3 regions of the Blautia sp. HCN-1074 genome follow, and region 2 is predicted to be linked to each of the others. Evidence: riboswitches for the same ligand, from Rfam matches in the RefSeq annotation. Region 2 holds a riboswitch; each other region holds the start of a gene.
The links. Region 2 has a riboswitch for FMN ahead of ribD (bifunctional diaminohydroxyphosphoribosylaminopyrimidine deaminase/5-amino-6-(5-phosphoribosylamino)uracil reductase RibD). Riboswitches for the same ligand answer to the same signal wherever they lie in the genome.
Positions count from the first base shown of each region.

Region 1: another riboswitch for FMN. It lies ahead of WKT11_RS00275 (hypothetical protein); the one in region 2 lies ahead of ribD (bifunctional diaminohydroxyphosphoribosylaminopyrimidine deaminase/5-amino-6-(5-phosphoribosylamino)uracil reductase RibD).
Region 3: another riboswitch for FMN. It lies ahead of WKT11_RS10990 (ECF transporter S component); the one in region 2 lies ahead of ribD (bifunctional diaminohydroxyphosphoribosylaminopyrimidine deaminase/5-amino-6-(5-phosphoribosylamino)uracil reductase RibD).

Region 1 covers NZ_JBBKBP010000001.1:57,046-61,979, forward strand. The annotation lists gene WKT11_RS00260 (glycoside hydrolase family 3 protein) at 1-871, opposite strand, end outside; gene WKT11_RS00265 (NUDIX hydrolase) at 944-1,558, opposite strand; gene WKT11_RS00270 (hypothetical protein) at 1,691-1,840, opposite strand; gene WKT11_RS00275 (hypothetical protein) at 2,039-2,371, opposite strand; FMN riboswitch at 2,356-2,489, opposite strand; gene WKT11_RS00280 (hypothetical protein) at 2,571-3,155, opposite strand; gene WKT11_RS00285 (hypothetical protein) at 3,193-3,651, opposite strand; gene WKT11_RS00290 (DUF5684 domain-containing protein) at 4,231-4,680, shown strand; gene WKT11_RS00295 (TraX family protein) at 4,783-4,934, opposite strand, start outside.
Region 2 covers NZ_JBBKBP010000028.1:23,804-28,737, reverse strand. The annotation lists gene ribE (riboflavin synthase) at 1-525, opposite strand, end outside; gene ribD (bifunctional diaminohydroxyphosphoribosylaminopyrimidine deaminase/5-amino-6-(5-phosphoribosylamino)uracil reductase RibD) at 506-1,615, opposite strand; FMN riboswitch at 1,860-1,974, opposite strand; gene WKT11_RS17265 (AAA family ATPase) at 2,060-3,550, opposite strand; gene trpS (tryptophan--tRNA ligase) at 3,836-4,897, shown strand.
Region 3 covers NZ_JBBKBP010000011.1:80,914-85,847, reverse strand. The annotation lists gene WKT11_RS10995 (AEC family transporter) at 242-1,231, opposite strand; gene WKT11_RS10990 (ECF transporter S component) at 1,560-2,195, opposite strand; FMN riboswitch at 2,382-2,520, opposite strand; gene WKT11_RS10985 (hypothetical protein) at 2,543-2,710, opposite strand; gene WKT11_RS10980 (FUSC family protein) at 2,927-3,991, opposite strand; gene WKT11_RS10975 (hypothetical protein) at 4,223-4,501, opposite strand; gene WKT11_RS10970 (glycoside hydrolase family 13 protein) at 4,694-4,934, opposite strand, start outside.

The DNA.
Region 1 (4,934 bases), on a different contig from region 2:
CTGTGTAATCTACATAGAATGCAGACTCATGGAAGTTTGCTGTTGATGGATAGTCTTCCAGATCTTTTGCGTAAGTATCGGACAATTTACCAGACGGATTGACATCACCACAGAGTATATCTGCTGTTGCAAGACCACCTTCTATTCCGCCCTGCCATGCCATCAGTACTGACTGAATCTCATCACAGTCTCTGAACCATTTCGTGTCCACGATACCGCCAACATTCATCACTACGATTACATGTGGGAATGCTTTCTTTACTTTCTCTACCATGACATTCTCTGCATTTGTCAGGCAGAAATCACCGTTTTCAAAAATCTTCGCTGACAGCTCGGAGTTTCTTTTCTCCTCTCCGTCAAGAACGTATCCATCCTGTGCAGCTTCACATTTTCTGTCCCATCCTTCACCTGAAAAACGACAAATGGTAATTATTGCAGTATCTGTATATTCTCGCGCTTCATTCAGAAGTTCATCCGGAAGCTCCGGCTCAACTGTCATACCCGGTACTGCACCATCTGCGTACTGTTTCTGAATATCTTCCGCATAATATTTCGCAAGTTTATCGAAAACTTCTACTTTTCCCTCATCCTCTTTAATCTTCATGCCCTCGTAAAGATTACGGATGTATTCTACAGTTACATCGCCGCTTCCTCCGCCTCCTTTTACGTAATCTACAGTGCCCTTGCCAAAGAGCGCGACTTTCGTCCCTCTCCGGATAGGAAGTGTGTTTTTCTCGTTTTTCAGAAGGACCATTCCCTCTCCTGCTGCCATTCTGGAAAGTGCAATGTTTTCTTTACTTCCTGTAACTCTTCGTCCATCTTCTCCCAGCGGAAGTACCGGCTGGAAAAAGCTTCTCTGCCATTTTTCCATTAGTGTAATCCTCCTTTAATTCTCCTTAGTCAAGCAGATAAAATCATCTGCTTCGTTATTTGCTTGATTTGGTTAAAGTTCTTCCTTCAAAAATGCAAAAGGTTCTTCATCCTGAAGGAAATGCATAAGCTGATATGCACACATGATCGCTACATTTTCCTCTTTCAGGATTCTCTTTACTTCTTCTCTGTCAGCAAGCACAACTTCGATTTCTTCGGAATCCTCCTGTGCCGCTTTACTGATCCCGCCTTCCGCGTAACCGTAAACAGTTGCGCAGGATTCATCTGTCATGCCAACCGTTGTGAAATAAGGTTTCTCGAATGCCGGATCTACTTTCAGAGGTGTGAATTTCAGTCCTGTTTCCTCATACATTTCTCTTACTGCACCTTCATGGAATTCTTCGTTCGGTTCTACCAGACCTGCCGGGAATTCATAGATGTATCCGCCGATTGCATATCTGTACTGACGTACCAATACAACCCTGTCTTTTTTCTCTCCGTAAAGACTGTAAATGATCACGCCATCAGGAGTGTTTTTACCTGTTTTTATCTTTAATTCGTTAATACTCTTCGCACGTGATGCCACAAAATATGACACAGGAGTATTATGAATGCTTGTTGCATTTAAATGATACAAATTCAAAAATTTACAGTCTGTCAGTTTCTCAATATTGTGTATCTGTCCCATAATGGATACTTCCTTTCGCTTTCTATCCCTCTGTTGATTATCACAGCCAGTTTTCTTCTATCTCTGTTTTCAATTTACAAAACATCTGATAAAACTCTTCTTTTGCATCAGCTATAATTCCTAACGCAATTTTCATACTTTCTCATACAAAACCCGCCCCTCCTTCTCTATAGCTTCTCTTAACTCATCCTGCATGTCACGATCAAGATTTACAATATCATATTTTTGCGCAAGGTTTCGGATTTCTTCTATAACTTCCGGTCTGATTCCTGTATCATTCATTTTATAAACCTCACATTCAGGTGTTTATATTGTCTGCTTTATCTTACCATATTATCTTATCTTTTTTAAGTCCGTCTGCCAATTTCCATAATTATTTTTTACCCGTCAAAAAGAAAAACAGCCGTAGATTTTTCCTCATACGACTGTTCTTCTTTTATATTTATTGGACTGCCAATTTATTCTTTATCAGATATAAAATCAATCTCCCTTAAGAACTACACGGATTCTCTTATAAATAAAGAATACGATCAGAGATGTCAGTGTATATTTAAATATACTGAATGGGAAAATGATCATTGCTGCAAATGTACATCCAAAGATGAAGTTTGCCACATCACCTACATCTGCTGTCACAGATCCCTTTGTTACCAGATGCACAAGAATCTTCACCAGCTCGATCAGTACACCTGCGATCGGTTCCATTGCAAATGAGCCAACCAGCACCGAGATTTCTTCAACATATAAAAAACCCCGGATTATATATCCGGGGTAATAAGCACGTATGGTAAATATCGCGTGTTCTTCTCTCATCCAGACTATACTGTCGGTCCTGAAATTCCACCAGATCAGCCGCCTAAGCGGGTCGCGGACTATAACCGCCGGTAGGGAATCTCAGCTGATGCTGATCACCACAACCCCGAAGAATTTTCTTTTATCTGCGTCTGGTTATACTACATACAGACATTTATTTCAATATCATTTGTGACTTTTTTCTGAGTTTTATTTCTTTTTAACCAATATTATTAACCTTACAGCCCGCTAATACAACAACAAGAGTGTCCCCTCCATCGGTATTCTCAAATGAACTGGTTCCAAGTGGCAGACCGGTTACTTCTACTGTATCATCCTCAAAAACGTCATCCAATTCTCCATTATAATAAACAGAATACTGCTGTTCTTCTCCATCTATCAGATTTAGCCATGTCAGATAATGTCCTTCTTCCATTTCCTGTTCCTGAACCTGTATTACGTATGCTTCTGAAATTCTCATCAGCTTATCACCGTATCTGGATGGATTTTTGTTGATATGGCGAAAATCCAGTTCTGCATCTGTCATTTCATCCGGTATTGCCAATTCTGGCGAAGCAGGGAAAAAATCATCATGTTCTTCCAGAAAAGTTTCTGCCTTCTCTGTTAATGTATACTCTGTAGTGCATTGATCCTGTAAATATGTATACAGATCCAATGCTGTATAGCTTGCTCCCGTATTCTCGGAGGCATATACGTTCAAACTATCCAGAGGTATTACTCCATTTAAAATAACCGCTGATAATACCGCTATTGCAATCCTTTTCATAATTGTTTTTGCTACCATAGTTATCCCCCTTTTCTTTTGTAACATTTACTGTTAATTATATCTTCGCTCTTTCTTTAATATCCTCTACAAATGCTGTAGCTATTTTCTTTCTTCTTGCATATACAATTGCTTTGTTTCCGCTTCTCAAACATATTGTTATTTTACGGTTTGAGCCTGCCCATATAAACAGAAAAACAAATACAATCATTCCAGGATTGGAAAAACAGGAAATCACTGCCAGACAAATGAAAAATATATAATATCCCGGTATTTTGTAGTTCATAAGTATTGCCGTAATATCTTCATAATAAATCACAGGAATCATATTCTTCTTTACCGGCCTTATATCTATAGTCAGCTTTTCGTGATCAGCAAAAATTGTGCTGTAAATCCTTCCCGTCAGCCACGATAAATAAATTCCTCTTGAAGAACTCATGGTATACTTCATATTCTGCTTTGTCACAGCATTTTCTTTTTCCTGTGTAGCCTGTGCTTGAGCTTCCAGTGCTTCCATATTACTTTCCCCCTCTTATTTCAGTTTTTGCCGATCAATGTCTGCAACAGTGCAATGGGTATCGTCACAAATCCTGCAATCATACAGATAATAAAACGTGTCATGTAGAAATATGTTGCATTGGAATAAACATACACTTTCTTAGATCACCATATCTTATTAGTCGCCCAGTATGCTGCCGCTATGTAAGCGATCATAAGTATTGCTGCCATAATTTTCACCTCGCTTATGTACAATCTTCAGTAATTCATTTAGAGGATTGTTATAATTCACTCATCCTTTATTACACTCATTATACCCTTATCTCATCAGCTTTTCATTCACTGGCAGTATATGTTTTACGCCAAAGCAACAATAATTTTCTCACTTATGAACAAACGTTATTTTTGTTCCTTACAGTAACGTATCCAACTATCGAATATAAAATTTACAATCTTCTTTGATAATTGACGAACTCCTGAGAATATGCTTTAATGGATTTAGCATAAATACTTCAGGAGAACAAACATAGTTCTCAACTACACTTCTACACCAATGATACATGTATCATATCTCACAAAAAGAAATGGGGGAACACAAATGGGACTTATAGCTATCAGTAGTCTGATGCTCTTGGGCGGTATGTATCTGATGATTGCATTTGCATGGTGGCTTCTGCAGATCATTGCCAACTGGAGAATCTTTACCAAAGCAGGAGAGGCCGGATGGAAAAGTATTATTCCAATATATGGCGATTATATTTCTTATAAAATCGCATGGCAGCCCGCATATTTCTGGCTGACTCTCATCCTGGGAATCATATCTTCTTATCTGCAGGGAACTCTGGAAACAGGCGAAAGCTTAACTGTCTACATGCTTGTCATACTGGTAAAAATCATACTTGTCGTCATCAGCATTATGTACAGCATTAAGCTTGCAAGAGCCTTCGGCAGAGGCACAGGATTCGCCATTGGCCTTATCTTCTTACCGCCAATCTTCATGCTGATCCTTGGCTTCGGCGATGACAGATATTATGGGGCAGATAAATAAAAATACGCATAATAAAAAAGGGGCTGTGAAATAACAGTCATCTACGCAAAAAGAGGACTTTTCGTTCATTTTAAAAGAAAAGTCCTTTTTAAAATTTCATATTCAAATCTTAAGACACATTCTTATAATTCCTAAAATCAGCAAATGTACTGGATAAAAAAGATAATTAAACCACTTATTCTGTTTTCCACGTTCTCCATTATAAGTAAGTGTCAGGCCAAATCCAAGCAAAGCCCATGGTTCTTTGAACATGG
Region 2 (4,934 bases):
TCCTTCTTTGCGTTCTCCGAGGACTGTAATCTTTACTGTATGAGGAATTGCAGAAATGGAAAAGTCTGTTTCTGAGACTTTTGCCACTGTAAGACTGATTCCATCAACTGTTACAGAACCTTTTGTCACAATATATTTCATAATTTGTGGTGAAGCCTGAATGGTGTACCAGACAGCATTATCATCTCTGCGAATTTCCGTGATTTTTCCTGTTCCATCCACATGCCCGGCAACAATGTGTCCTCCAAATCTTCCATTTGCAGGCATTGCCCTTTCCAGATTTACATGCTGTCCCAAAGAAAGCTGAATCAGCGCAGAACGATTCAATGTCTCATGCATCACATCTGCTGTAAAACCATCTTCCAGACATGCAGTTACAGTGAGGCAGATTCCATTTACAGCTACACTGTCCCCTGTTTTCAGATCATCCAGAATTTTCTCTGCCCGTATCGTAAATACCGCTGAATTAGCTCCTTTTTTTATATTTTTTACAGTTCCCAGTTCTTCAACAATTCCCGTAAACATTTCTCTTCACCTCACTCTCTATGAGAAAATCATCTCCCAGTCTGATTATTTCGCTGTTTTTTAATAATACTGCGCTGGCAGGATCAGGAAATCCTTTTCCTTCCACCGGCGTCTTTGCTTCTTCGCCTCCTAAAAGTTTGGGTGCTATATAGGTCTGAACTTTCTGAACAATACCGCTTTCCAGTGCTGACCAGTTTAAAGAACCTCCTCCTTCCAGCAAGATACTGTCTATCTTTTCAGCTCCCAGAAGTTCCATTAATCTGTTTAAATCTATGTGTCCGTTTTTCTCCGGAACATACAGAACCTGGCATCCCAGTTCTTCATAATTCTTTATCTTCTGCTGGTCTTTACTGATGCTTGCAATGATTGTAGGAATTGTCGCTGCTGTTCTTACAATCTTAGATGTCAGTGGTGTTCTCAGATGGGAATCGCAGATAATACGCACAGGATTTCTGCTGTTTTCCAGTCTGCAGGTAAGCATCGGATCATCTGCCAGCACAGTTCCCACCCCAACCATAATTCCTGTATATTTCAGTCGCTGTTTCTGTACATGAATTCTGGCAGCTTCTCCTGTCACCCATTTGGATTCTCCTGTATAAGCGGCAATTTTTCCATCCATAGTCATTGCATATTTCATGACCACATACGGTTTTTTATTTTGGATGTAATAAAAGAATGCTTCATTCAATTTATCACACTCTTCTTTTAAAATATTTTCTGTTACTTCAATTCTATGATCCTTCAAAATCCGGATTCCTTTTCCTGCAACCAGTGGATTAGGATCTGATGATCCGATGATCACGCGTCTGATTCCGGCCTCCAGGATTGCATTCACGCATGGAGGCTGTTTTCCATAATGGCAGCAGGGCTCTAAAGTAACATATATAGATGCTCCTTCAGGTTCTTCCGTACATGCTGCCAGAGCTTCTCTCTCCGCATGGAGTTCACCGTATTTTCTGTGATATCCCTGACCGATGATCCTTCCGTTTTTAACGATCACAGCACCTACCATCGGATTAGGTGCTGTAAAACCCATTCCTTTTTGCGCCAGTTCCAAAGCCATTTTCATGTACTGCCTGTCCTGTTCCATATCCGTTATATTTTTCAATCCATCATCTCCTGCTCTTTTATAAAAATCCCATAAAATAAAGCCCCGGTGTTTTTCAACATCCAGGGCTTGGTAATTAATATTTGATATGAATTATCTTCCGATGAATCTGACTCTTTATTTCATCACTGAAATCACTTTAATTGATATAAAAAAGCTCTGGAATAAATTAATTATTCCAGAGCAGTCAGCTTTCACAGATCAGTTAATTCTTCTGTATCTCTACTGTTATCCTCTTTCATCCAGACTGTACTGTCGGCTTCGGAATCGCACCGAATCATGCCTTACGGCTCGTGGGCTTTACCACCGGTAGGGACTTGCACCCTGCCCTGAAGATCTTATTTTATTTTTATCAGCAATTTTTACGATTTACCTTGCTGATATCTGACAGTATACTCTCAACTTTTATCTCTGTCAAGATTTTTTTCAGGAAAGTAACCCTCTTACCATCTCTGCATTAAATGTCACACCTGTCAGGTGATCTACTTCGATCTGGTACAGGGCATTGGCTGCGATATGCTCTGCTGCCTGTTCCAGATCACGAATACCGCTTGTATTTTTATGCAATTCAACGATGGCATTCAGACCATCTTCTGTTACTACGCATTCTTCTGCCTTGAGGCTCATGCGTTTCAGAACTTTCGGAAGAACGTATTTGGAGAAGATGATCTTCTTCTCTTCTGATGTATAATCCGGGATATCGATCACCGCGAAACGGGACATCAGAGGTGCACTGATCTGAGATTTATCGTTTGCCGTAGCAATAGGATAAACGCCCACTGTGGGCACCATACATTCCATATAGTTATCTGTAAATCCAAGGTTGTCAAGCAGAGTAAGAAGTACGTCTGCAGGGTTTCCGTTGCCCTTACCTGACGCTGCTTTATCAAGCTCGTTGATAATAAATACAAGGTTGGATTCTCCTGCTGCTGAGAAAGCTTCCATGATGATTCCGGGCTTTGCGTTTGCATAGATTCTGGAACTTCCTGTAAGCTGTTCCGGATCATTGATGGAACTCATGTCCAGAGTTGTCCAAGGCAGTTTCAGGATACGGGCAACTGCGTATGCAATCTGGGATTTACCTGTACCTGCAGGGCCTACAAGGAGAAGTCCGTATGCAGGAAGTGTATGGGTACGGTTAATCTGGATGATGGTTTCAATGATACGCTGCTTTACAGATTCCATTCCGTAGAGTTCCTCATCAAGAATCCTGCGGGCTTCCTGAGGATCGATTGCCTCAAAGTAGTTACTCTTCCACTGTACATTCATCATAATGGAAAGTGCTCTCTGAGCATGGCGTCTCTCCTCCGATGATACCTCATGAGAACGGGCAACTGCAAGATTTCTTCTCGCCCAGAGGCGGATATTGTCCGGCAGGGTTCTGCCTGCGCAGGTCATAAAATCAATGATGCTCTGAATGCTTGTTAGCTTCATCTCGTCCCCTGTTTCTTCCTCATCTTCATCCTCAACAATCTCTGCAGGTGCACTGCTTGCAAGAAGTCTCTCGATCATAAACTGAAGAAATCCGTCCTCTGCGGAAAGTTTCGTGCCGCCGCCAAAAGCAGTTTCACGAATCTTATAAACTGCATAACCATTCTCTTTATTTTCTCCTGAAAGGCGCACATTGATATGATTCTCCCCAAGCCATTTCAGAAGACTTACAAATCTTGAATCAATACTGATGATATCTGCACTGAAAACTCCGTCATCCTCTTTAAATTCAAAAGATGTACGTTTAATCGGATTAGTAAAAATACCGCAGGAATGATGTTTCCACTGACGGCTGCTGTTATCCAGAATCATGATCGGTTTCTCAGGGGAAGTCTCCTTTTCATTAGACTGGAAAGTAGTGTAGGTACATTCAGACTGTACACCTGGTTTCTTGTCTGAAGCACCGCTGAAATCAAATACTGGCATGGTAAATACTCCTTTTATTTTATCCTTAATCAGTGTGTAATTTTTTATGTACAACTCTTTATTATTCTAGCAGAATCTTTTCTTTTAATCAATTCTGTAAATGTATTTATTGCATAATTATTCAAGAAATTATATCGTTAATGTTCACTCCGTTCACAGTAACATTATATCCTCATTTATTCCACCAAAATCATTGACGGTAACATCCGCAGGCTTTATAATAGGGATAACTGAGAATTTCCAGATATTCTCTGGAAAATCGGAATTTACTTTTAGGAGAGCAAAATGAGCAAAATTATTTTAACCGGTGACCGTCCAACCGGCCGCCTTCATGTTGGACATTATGTTGGTTCATTATCCGAGCGTGTTCGTTTACAGAACTCCGGCTTATATGATGAAATTTATATTATGATCGCAGATGCACAGGCATTAACAGATAATGCTGAACACCCTGAGAAAGTTCGCCAGAATATCCTTCAGGTTGCACTGGATTACCTTGCATGTGGTATTGATCCTGAGAAATCCACAATCTTTATCCAGTCTATGGTTCCGGAGCTTACAGAACTCACTTTCTACTATATGAATCTTGTGACTGTAGCACGTGTACAGCGTAACCCAACTGTTAAATCTGAGATTCAGATGCGTAATTTTGAAGCCAGCATTCCTGTTGGATTTTTCTGTTATCCGATCAGCCAGGCAGCAGATATCACTGCATTCCGCGCTACTACTGTTCCGGTTGGAGAGGATCAGCTTCCGATGCTTGAACAGTGTAAGGAAATCGTACACAAGTTCAATACTGTTTATGGCGAAACTCTGACAGAACCAGAGATCATTCTTCCATCCAATAAAGCCTGCTTACGTCTGCCAGGTATCGATGGCAAAGCAAAAATGAGCAAATCTCTCGGAAACTGCATCTATCTTGCTGATGAAGAGGCAGATGTCAAGAAGAAAGTTATGTCCATGTTTACTGATCCGAATCATCTTCGTGTGGAAGACCCTGGCCGTGTGGAAGGAAACCCGGTATTTATCTATCTGGATGCTTTCTGCAAACCGGAATATTTCGCAGAATTCCTGCCAGAATATCAGAACCTGGATGAACTGAAAGCTCACTATACACATGGCGGTCTGGGTGATGTTAAAGTTAAGAAATTCCTGAACAAAGTACTTCAGGCAGAGCTTTCTCCAATCCGCGAAAGACGTAAATATTGGGAACAGCATCTCGATGATGTATATGATATCCTCAAAGAAGGAAGTAAAGTTGCTGAGGCAAAAGCTGCTCAGACACTTCATGATGTACGTTCTGCTATGCAGATTAACTACTTTGACGATAATAGCCTGATTAAATAATTTCCCAGGATATAAAACAGGTTCAGATACGAAATAT
Region 3 (4,934 bases), on a different contig from region 2:
TGAAAAATCCAGTTTGTTAGTTAGTTTAGTCTAACTCATGTAAGTATATCAGATTTTCTTCCAAATAAAAAGAGCATACAGAACTTTTTTCAAATTCTATATGCCCAAATTTAACCGAATCAAGTAAGTCCCCTGCGGGGGTTGCGAAGAGCAATAAGCAGTTAAAGAATAGACTGCGGGCAGCCGGACTATTTCTTTTCGTAAACTTTGTTTACGCTCATTCATTGTTTTTGCTCCTGTTTCAGATAAACTGCAGCACCCAGTATACAAACGGTAAAGTCACGATTGAACAGACTGTCGTCACCAGGATTCCACCCATGGCATAGTCGCCGTCTGTGCCGTATGTATTTGCCATCATAACTACTGATGACATTACCGGCATAGCGGATGTGAGTGTCATGGTCATACGGATTTCTGCCGATATTGGAAGTAACCCCAGTATCAGATAAAACAGCACCGGAAAAATCAGCATTTTGATTGCGACGATTCCATAATAGTCCAGTTTGCAAATGTATTTTTTTACATCCATACATGCAAAGACTCCGCCAAGATAAATCATTGCCAGAGGTGTTGCTGTTGCTCCGATTTTTGAGAATGCTGTGTTCAGAATCTCCGGTAAGGCAAGACCTACAATAATACAAAATAATGCCAATACGATAGCAACTGTTACCGGGTTAATTAGCTTTTTAAAGTCAAATGTAGAATGCTTTACGGCACCAACATTTTTTCCACATTGTGATGAATTTTTTGAGGTAGTTTCCACTATATCCACTGTCTTCGAAGTTAGCCTTACCCCGACTGTCCACAGCATCAGCTGGTCTATCATGGTAAATACCGAGATATACAGCATTCCTCTTTCCGGAAAGATACTTGTGACAATTGGAATTCCCATAAATCCAATATTTCCAAAAGCGCTCATAGCAGAATAAAGCTGTTGGTGGTCACCTTGCAGGTGCAGTATTTTTCCTGAAAGAAAGCTGAGTCCAAACAAACAGATATACATAAAGAATGCGATTCCGAGAATCGGCAGGGAGTGGAAAAGCATTTCCTTATCCACTCCATTTACCGTATTTGTAAAAATCATAATCGGCAGTGCCAGTTTGATCACAAGTCTGGAAACGACTTCCATATTTTCCCGGTTCAGCACATGTGTCCGGATCAGAATGATGCCTGCCAGAATGTAGATGACAAACATTCCGATCTGGTTAAGAAGAATATTTAATGTACTCATAAGTCAATTCTCCGGAGTGTTTTTGCCTGTCTTGATTTTTAATTTTTCAATATCATGTATCTGTCCCATTGTTGCTATTTCCTTTCTTCTGCATTCGCATTATTTATTTTTCATAAAGGATTCTTCCTTCATTTTTTATAACTTCTACTAACTTTTTTATTTCTATTCTGTCTGTTTTATCTTACCATATTATCATGCCTTTTTTAAGTCTCTCCAACAATTTCGAAGATTGTTTTTCTGTGCTCAGGCATGAAAAACAGCCGCAGATTCTTCATCATACGGCTGATCTTTTCTATTTAATATTCTATCTGTTGTCTGTTTTTATTTCTCAATCCCCTTTAAGAACCACACGGATTCTCTTGTAGATCAGAAATACAACCAGGGATGTCAGTGCATATTTAAATAAGTTGAATGGGAAGATGATCAGTGCTGCAAATGAAAGCAGACTGTTTACAGAGCTGTGTACTGCGCCACCCATTTCGATGAATGCTTCGATTGGCATTCCAAAAGCTTTTCCATAAGCCGGAAGTAAAACAAATGCATTAATAAAGCATGCAACTATTGCTGTCAGAACTGTTCCGACTGCCATTCCTACAACTGCGTGTTTTCTGCTCTTGACGGATTTGTAGCGGTAGATTAATCCTGCCGGAACTGCGAATGTACATCCGAAGATAAAGTTTGCCACGTCACCGACTCCTGCTGTCATAGATCCCTTTGTTACAAGATGCACCAGAATCTTCACCAGCTCGATCAGAACACCTGCAATCGGTCCCATTGCGAAAGAGCCAACCAGTACAGGGATCTCAGAGAAATCCAACTGATAAAATGTCGGTGCCAGGAACGGAAGCGGAAACTCCAGATTCATCAGAATTCCTGCGATAGCGCCAAGCATGGCTATCTGTGTGATAGTCCTTGTCTTACTCCTTGCCATTGCGTTTCCATTTCTTAATACCTGTTCACTCATACTGTTTCTCTCCTTTGAAATTATTCTTTATGGATATAAAGTTTTATTCGCTGCATATCCTGTTTAAAAGAAAATTCCACAAGCTTCTTTACATGGCAAAACTGTCATATCTCATAGAAAATTTCACCACATAAAAAACCCTGGATAAATCATCCAGGGTAATGAGCACGTATGGTAAAAATATCGCGTGTTCTTCTCTCATCCAGACTATACTGTCGGTTCTGGAGTTTCACCAGATCAGCCGCCTAAGCTAAGCGGGTCGCGGACTATAACCGCCGGTAGGGAATCTCAGCTAATGCTGATCACCACAACCCCGAAGAATTTTCTTTTATCTGCGTTTGATTATACTACATAAGTATATTCATTTCAATACAATTTTCAGATTTTTTACCGGAGTGTACATTGTAAGAAGGAGTCGTATTGTCCGTTGGAATCTCATCGGGTGCAAACAGTTCTATTTTATTATCGAATTCTGTATAATTCTCATTTGCGCCAAGTTCTCTTGATTCTATCAAAGTTTCTGTAATGTTCTCTCCTCTCTTTGTAATTCTAAGTCATGCACCACCAGTTCAACTGGTGGTTTGATTATTTTCTTTTTCTTCCTTTTCTATTATAACTTTATTTTTTACTTCTTTTATTCACTGACAGTGTATATTTATCTTTCCCGCAAAAAAAGCAGGAACTGTACTCAACAGTCCTGCTTTTTCATCATCAGAGAAATAGTTTTCCCCTTATGCAGTAATATTCTTTCTTATATAGATCCTCTCTGCAATCTTATCCACTACCTTATTGCAGATCAACGTATAAGCCGCGCCAAACACATTCGCGCCAATACGAAGTGCCACTGCCGCAGGCATTCCGAAAAGTCCTGCTGCGATAGAGAGTGCTCCGAAAGTGTTAAATGCAGTCTGCCATGCATATCCTGCGGAATATCCGACTCCGATTCCACCAATCATTCCGATATACGGATACATGGATTCCGGAAGTGCCAGATACAGGACAATAAAGAGCAGGCATCCTACAATGTTGAACAGCCCTCTGTTGCCGGCTCTGGACGCACAGTCTTCTGTAAATGGCAGGCATACGGACATGCAGGCGATTCCTGCCCACATGGCTCTCGGCAGTCCCAGAAGATTCATAAATAACATAGCACTGGACACAATCAGTGTCAGTTTCAGATACCATCTGCTCCTTGCTGAACGGATGTCAAACTCACGAAACAGGTCAAGGAAAGTTCTTCTATATGGTCTGTTCTTCTGATTTTTGTAAAAAATCGCCATGCAGATCAGCATTCCTATGAAAAGTCCTGCGATGCGTAACGCATATTCCTGCCCGGTCACATCATATCCCAGAAGGAGTAAATAGCCCAGTACAAATGTAGAATGATTATACATGATCACATTGTGGCATCCAAGAATCATCAGAAGCAGAATGCAGACCACATTGACAAGAAATGCGGCAAATGGATGTGGTGCTGCCATATTTGCCAGTCTTGGCCCCGCCATAAGAATTCCAAAGATTCCTGCAATGGAAATCAACCCATGTGTTGTCCTGATTCCGAAGTCCGCCTGTCGCAATACGAGAACCGCCAGCAGAACTGTAACCCCGACTACACTGTTATTGCTTCCTGTGAGTTTACTGTACAGGCTCACCACCGCAACACAGAACGCCATGACCAGATATACTTTGAAGTTATAAATTAATATGTGACGTCTTTTTTCTTTTGGATCCGTTGTGTTCTTAATAAGCTGCTTAGAACCAACGGAACTCAACTGTAGTTCCTGATAAAATGTCATTTCCAAGTCGTCTCCTTTTTTGTAAAATTACGTAAAAATCCAACGTTTTCACAGAATAACAAAACGCCAAATGATTACGTACCTACTATGAATTTTGAAATAGTAACGAGCACTATACCGCAATTTTCCAAAAACGTCAAGAGTCATTTCTCGCACTCCATAAATTTTTTTACTCACTCAAAAGAGGTATTATTCCATACACCGTTCACATTATGTATCATTAATTACCACTTAATACAATCCCATGATCGCCAGCAATGCCGTGATCACTACAAGGCTGCAAAGAATCGTCACGCTGTTCGCACAGCTTGCCATTCCTTCATCTCCTCCACACATTCCTGTGTAGGCAGGTGCAACTGCACTCATAGGAGCAAAGCACAGTAAAACAAGGGTCTGTCTGATTACCAGGTCAAATGGTAATACAAAGAAGAAAAATACTGCACAGACTGCCGCAAAAATGTGTCGGATCACTACCAGTTTAACGATCTCACCCATATATTCTTTGATCAATTACCTCAATCCTTCCCAGACGGCAAATGCTGTGTTAAGCGCTTTAAAGGGTGGTCTGGTGGATGTGCTGATCCTGGACTCCAATCTTGCTGAAGCACTGCTGAAACTTAGTGAAGACATGCCTTCACAGGAGTAATACATACAAAATACCCTTTCGTCATATTATACGAAAGGGTATTTTTTCAGACTATTTTATTTTTTGTAAAGCACAAATGCCTCATATGGATTCAGGATGATTTTCCTGTCAAATACTTTTCTTCCCATGTTCGTAATCAGGCACTGAGCTCCTTCTGTGAATGTTTCCGGAAGTTCCATTTCCGCTTCCTGTGCACTGAAATTACATACTGTGAGCAGCTTCTCTGATTCAAGCTTTCTTATGTAAGCAAAGATCTGGTCATGATCACGGTACAGAGCCTCAAATTCTCCGTATACG